2 linked regions of the Youhaiella tibetensis genome follow. The main gene of each other region encodes a partner of the protein of the gene in region 2 in a complex. Links are inferred from orthologs where the notes say so. Each region holds a gene or a part of one and is shown on either strand. Other genes may lie near its edges.

Region 1 (3,180 bases), 3.4 Mb from region 2 along the record:
ACCGATATCAAGCTGCGCCTCATCCAGCCGGTGGTCTACGAGCACTCGGACTGGAGCCGGGCGGTGCCGGCCGACGTCATCACGCGCCTGCTCGACCTCTCGGCGACCCGTACCAGCCCGTCCGATCCCGGCCTCGAAGGGGTGACGCACCTGGTCTGGCCGGAATCGTCCCTGCCCTTCTTCATGTCGCAATATCCAGAGGCCCTGGCGCGCATCGCGCGGGCGCTGCCGCCCGACGTGACGCTGCTGACCGGGGCGCCGCGCGAGGACTACGAGAATGGCGGGCCCGGCTATAATTCCATCCTCGCCATCAATTCGGACGGCGAGATCGTAGCCTCCTACGACAAGTCGCACCTGGTGCCCTTCGGCGAATACCTGCCCTATGCCGATTTCTTCTCGCAGTTCGGCATCCGCCAGTTCGTGCCCGGCGCCAATGGCTGGGCGGCGGGTGACGGCCGCCGGCTGATGAGCCTGCCCGGCACGCCGGACTTCCTCGCCGTCATCTGCTACGAGGCCATCTTCTCGGGAGACCTGGGCGCCGATATCGGAAAGGCCCAGTTCATCTTCAACATCACCAACGATGCCTGGTTCGACGGCTCGATCGGACCGGCCCAGCATGCCCACCATGCGCGCGTGCGGGCAGTCGAAGAAGGCCTGCCGCTGGTGCGCGCGGCCAATTCGGGGCTCACCTTCCTCACCGATCCGCTCGGTCGCGTGACGGCCAGCCTGGCGCCCCAGCAGGTGGGGCTGCTCGACGTCGTGCCGAGCCAACGGCTTGCCGGAACGCCGTTTTCGCAGGTGCGCTACGGGCCCTTCCTCATTGCGCTGCTGGCCGGGCTCGCCATCGCCTGGCTCTCCTCGCGTCGCGGCAGGGCATAGCCTTCCGGGCAGCGCCATATAGGCATATAAAGATTTCCTTATGTCCGCCTTGCAAGAGGCGGCAAGGACGCCTACAACCAGCCAGCCCGTGGGAACTTCGGGCGCTTAACAAAGGCTTTGACCGTGTCACGTTCCAACTACCTGTTCACCTCCGAATCCGTTTCCGAAGGCCACCCGGACAAGGTTTGCGACCGCATCTCGGACGAGATCGTCGACCTGGTGTTCCGCGAGGCCAAGAAGGCCGGCATGGACCCCTCCGCCGTGCGCATCGCCTGCGAGACCCTGGCCACGACCAACCGCGTCGTGATTGCCGGTGAGGTCCGCGTGCCCGATACGCTGCTCAAGAAGGACAAGGAGGGCAATCTCCTCCATGACGCGTCGGGCGCCCCGGTGGTCAACCCCTCCAAATTCCGCTCCGTCGCCCGCAAGGCCATCAAGGCCATCGGCTACGAGCAGTCCGGCTTCCACTGGAAGACCGCCAAGATCGACGTGCTGCTGCACGGCCAGTCGGCCGATATCGCTGTGGGCGTGGATGCGGCGGGCAACAAGGACGAAGGCGCGGGTGACCAGGGCATCATGTTCGGCTACGCCACCCGCGAAACGCCCGAACTTCTCCCTGCCCCGATCTACTACGCCCACAAAATCCTCGAGACCCTGGCCACGGCCCGCAAGAATGGCGATGGCGAAGCGGTCAAGCTCGGCCCCGATGCCAAGAGCCAGGTCACGGTCAAGTACGAGGACGGCAAGCCCGTCGGGGTCACCCAGATCGTGCTCTCGACCCAGCACCTGGATGCCAAGCTGTCCTCGGCCGACGTGCGCAAGATCGTCGAGCCCTATATCCGCTCGGCCCTGCCCGAAGGCTGGATCAGCGACGCAACGGTCTGGCACGTCAACCCGACCGGCAAGTTCGTGGTGGGCGGGCCCGATGGCGATGCGGGCCTGACCGGCCGCAAGATCATCGTGGATACCTATGGCGGCGCGGCCCCGCATGGCGGCGGCGCCTTCTCGGGCAAGGATCCGACCAAGGTCGACCGTTCGGCCGCCTATGCGGCGCGCTACCTCGCCAAGAACGTGGTGGCGGCGGGCCTGGCCGATCGCGCCACGATCCAGCTCTCCTACGCCATCGGCGTGGCCAAGCCGCTCTCGGTCTATGTGGACCTGCACGGCACCGGCAAGGTCGAGGAAGCGACGCTCGAAAAGATCTTCCTCGAGGGCGATATCGTGAACCTGACGCCGCGCGGCATCCGGACCCATCTCGACCTCAACAAGCCGATCTACGCCAAGACCGCCGCCTATGGCCATTTCGGGCGCAAGGCCGGTCGCGACGGGAGCTTCTCCTGGGAGCGGGTGGACCTAGTGCCCAAGCTCAAGGCCGCTGTGCGCTAAGCGGAAACTCGCTTTCCCTTTACATTCGGCCGTCATTGCCCGTAGTGGGCGGTGACGGCCGAACTGCTTTTAGAATTGTGACGTGACCCCAAGACAGAACCCCCTCAACGCCGCCGGCGAGCCGCGCGCCTTCTTCGGACGCCGCTCGGGCAAGCGCCTGCATCGCGGGCACGACGTGCTGTTCCGCGAATTGCTGCCGGAGCTGGCCATTTCGCTGCCGGAAGGCGTTCTGGACCCGAGGGCGCTGTTCGAGAATCCCAAAAGACTGACGCTCGAGATCGGATATGGCGGGGGTGAACACCTGGCGCGGCAGGCGCGCACGCACCCCGAGGACGCCTATATCGGCTGCGAGGTGTTTACCGGCGGCATCGCCAAGCTGCTGCAGGCGATCGACGAAGAGGAGATCGGCAATGTGCGCCTCTTCACCGACGATGCGCTCAAGCTGCTGCAGAAGCTGCCGGACGCCTCGCTCGACGAGGTCTACCTGCTCTACCCCGACCCCTGGCCCAAGACGCGCCACCACAAGCGCCGCTTCGTCTCCCCGCTGACGCTGGCCGAGCTGGCGCGCACCATCAGGCCGGGCGGAAAATTCAACTTCGCCACCGATATCGAGGATTACGCCGACTGGACGCTGGCGCACATCCTGCGCGCGCCGGGCTTCGTGTTCGAACCGGGCAAGCCGGGGAGCTGGCACGAGCCCTATCCTGGCTGGGAGCCGACCCGCTACGAGCAGAAGGCGCGACGCGAAGGACGGCTCAAGTCGTTCTACCTGACCTTCGAGCGGCGCGACTGATCCTTTTGGCTTCGCAGCGACGAAGGCCGGGGAAGTGCGGAGGTGGCGGCGCGCGATGGCGCGGATTCGTTCGAAACGGCGCCACCCGGCCTCTGGCGGCGGGAACCATTCAGGTGTTTGAA
Region 2 (3,095 bases):
GACAACGTGCCCACCCCGATTGACGGCGGACGGCGCGGCCTCTACCAGACGCGAGCCGAAAAAGAAGCGGCCGGTTGGTTACTCCCGGCCCTCGCATCAGCGAGTTCTTGTCGCCCCCCAATGGGCGATCCCGGGCATCACCCTCAATGAGGATGGTGTCTGGCGGGCCGATGGCCCGGGTCATTCTCCATCCTCGCCCCATGGAGAACGGACCGAAATGAAAACTCTTCTTCTTGCGCAACTCATCATCAGCTTCCTGATGGCGACCATCATGACCGGCTTTTTCAGCCTGCTCGCGCTGGGAGTGAGCCCGCAATGGCCGCAAGCCTGGCTGCATAACTTCGTCATCGCCTGGCCGGTGGCGTTCTGTCTGTCGCTGGTCGTGGGCAAGGTGGCGTTTGCCATCGCGCACAGGGTGTTCCCGCCGGCGAGGGCCTGAGGGACGACCGGCCCCAGCCTCGTTCCCATCGGCGCTTGGCGTTTGCTGACGCGCTCTTCACCTCGACAAGGGGGGAGGGGGACCTGTTGGGGCGACTGCGCTGCCTAGTGCTGAAGTTCCTTGCGGACAGCGGAGGCGATAAAGGCCGAGCGCGTCTGGCCGCGCTCGCGCGCTTCTGCGTCGATGGCCTCGAGCAGACCGAGATCGAGCGAGACGTTGATGCGCGTGGTCGAGCCCAGGTCGCGGACCAGTGGAATGGCTGCAAGTCGTTTGGGAGAAATCACGAGGGTGGGGTGCCATCAGCTGCCCAAAACGGGAAAGGGCGGCCCTGGTGGACCGCCCTCCCGTTCGTGACCTTGGGAAAGGTCAGGTGTTCTAGTCGGCTGGTGCCGGCCGGACTTCTTAGAAGTCCATGCCGCCCATGCCGCCCATGCCACCGCCGCCCGGCATGGCCGGAGCAGCTTCCTTGGGCAGCTCGGCAATGAGCGCCTCGGTGGTGATCAGGAGCGAAGCGACCGAAGCCGCGTCCTGGAGAGCCGTGCGCACGACCTTGACCGGGTCGATGACGCCGAGCTGGACGAGATCGCCATACTGGTCGGTCGCGGCGTTGTAGCCGAACGAAACCGAGGCGTTCTCGAGGATCTTGGCAACCACGACCGAACCTTCAGCGCCGGCATTGCTGGCGATCTGACGGACGGGTTCCTGGAGGGCGCGGCGGACGATGGCGATGCCGGCGTCCTGATCAGCGTTGGCACCCTTGACCTTGAGGTTGGACGAAGCGCGCAGCAGAGCCACGCCGCCGCCCGGAACGATGCCTTCTTCGACGGCAGCGCGGGTAGCGTTCAGGGCGTCATCGACGCGATCCTTGCGCTCCTTGACTTCCACTTCCGTGGCGCCGCCGACCTTGATCACCGCAACACCGCCGGCGAGCTTGGCCAGGCGTTCCTGCAGCTTTTCCTTGTCGTAGTCCGAGGTGGTTTCCTCGATCTGCGCCTTGATCTGGGCAACGCGGCCCTGGATGTCTTCGGCAGCGCCGGCGCCATCCACGATCGTGGTGTTTTCCTTGGTGATCTCGACGCGCTTGGCGGTGCCGAGCATGTCGATGGTCACGTTCTCGAGCTTGATGCCGAGATCTTCGGAGATCACCTGGCCACCGGTGAGGATGGCGATGTCTTCGAGCATGGCCTTGCGGCGGTCACCAAAGCCCGGGGCCTTGACGGCAGCGACCTTGAGGCCACCGCGCAGACGGTTGACGACGAGAGTTGCAAGAGCCTCGCCTTCGATGTCTTCGGCGATGATCAGCAGCGGACGCTGCGACTGCACGACGGCTTCGAGCAGCGGCAGGATGGTCTGCAGGTTCGAGAGCTTCTTCTCGTGGAGAAGGATCACGGCGTCTTCGAGGACGGCGGTCATCTTCTCGGTGTTGGTCACGAAGTAGGGCGAGAGGTACCCGCGGTCGAACTGCATGCCTTCGACGACTTCGAGCTCGGTCTCGGCGGTCTTGGCTTCCTCGACGGTGATCACACCCTCGTTGCCGACCTTCTGCATGGCCTCGGCGATCTGGTCGCCGATCGAGGACTCGCCGTTGGCCGAGATGGTGCCGACCTGGGCGACTTCAGCCGAAGAATTGATCTTCTTGGCCTGGGCCTTGAGGCTGCCGACGACTTCCTCGACGGCCATGTCGATGCCGCGCTTCAGATCCATCGGGTTGAAGCCAGCGGCGACGGCCTTGACGCCTTCGACGACGATGGCCTGGCCGAGAACGGTGGCCGTGGTGGTGCCGTCACCGGCGATGTCGTTGGTCTTGGAAGCAACCGAGCGCAGGAGCTGGGCGCCCAGGTTCTCGAACTTGTCTTCCAGTTCGATTTCCTTGGCGACGGTGACGCCGTCCTTGGTGATGCGCGGGGCGCCGAACGACTTTTCGATAACGACGTTACGACCCTTGGGGCCGAGGGTCACCTTCACCGCATTGGCGAGGGTGTTGACGCCGCGCAGCATGCGCTCGCGGGCATCGGTGGAGAATTTTACTTCTTTGGCAGCCATGTCTGGCGCTCCTCAAAAATAAGCGTTGAACGGCTGGGTCCGGCCTTAGCCGATGATGCCCAGGATGTCGGATTCCTTCATGATCAACAGATCCTTGCCGTCGATCTTGACCTCGGTGCCGCTCCACTTGCCGAAGAGCACGCGGTCACCGGCCTTGACGTCCAGGGCAACGATCTTGCCGCTTTCGTCGCGCGCACCGGGTCCAACGGACTCGATGATGCCCTCGGAGGGCTTTTCCTTGGCGGTGTCGGGGATGATGATGCCGCCAGCGGTTTTTTCCTCGCTGTCGACGCGCCGGACGACCACGCGGTCGTGCAGGGGACGGAAGCTCATGTTCGCTCCTTTTGAGACCTTACGGTGATGCAAATCTGAAGCCTGTTAGCACTCCAGCATCGAGAGTGCTAGCAAGCTGACCGGGGATATAGGAGGGCGGTTTTAGGGAGTCAAGGTCGCGGGATTGTGACGGGAGCTTGAAACCGGTGTTTCCAGTGCGCCGCGAATGGGAGATAAGGGGCCATGAGCGAACAAGCAAAAAATTCCGACATCCGTCTCCGCCGCACCGGCGGCGCGGGTCTCAACACGCAGTGGAAATGGGAAATCGTGGACGCCGAGG

The links. Proteins that work in one complex are often made in the same cells at the same time.
Region 1: the proteins of groL (region 2) and metK are in contact, whole or in part, in a cryo-EM structure (PDB 8P4O), measured with the Escherichia coli proteins. The link is inferred for Youhaiella tibetensis from one-to-one orthologs.

The regions. Positions count from the first base shown.
Region 1 is NZ_CP041690.1:4,370,882-4,374,061, reverse strand. What follows is about bases 169-3,133. They hold metK (methionine adenosyltransferase), read left to right. Parts: upstream 169-1,002; coding sequence 1,003-2,265; downstream 2,266-3,133. Other genes in these bases: trmB (tRNA (guanosine(46)-N7)-methyltransferase TrmB), read left to right, coding at 2,348-3,058; lnt (apolipoprotein N-acyltransferase), read left to right, coding at 169-879. In the rest of the region: more of lnt, read left to right, coding at 1-168. UniProt on the Escherichia coli protein: Catalyzes the formation of S-adenosylmethionine (AdoMet) from methionine and ATP.
Region 2 is NZ_CP041690.1:971,397-974,491, forward strand. Bases 163-3,042 are described here. They hold groL (chaperonin GroEL), read right to left. Parts: upstream 2,483-3,042; coding sequence 842-2,482; downstream 163-841. Other genes in these bases: FNA67_RS04710 (DUF2798 domain-containing protein), read left to right, coding at 218-439; FNA67_RS04715 (YlcI/YnfO family protein), read right to left, coding at 544-723; FNA67_RS04725 (co-chaperone GroES), read right to left, coding at 2,528-2,815; FNA67_RS04730 (hypothetical protein), read left to right, coding at 2,999-3,042. In the rest of the region: more of FNA67_RS04730, read left to right, coding at 3,043-3,095.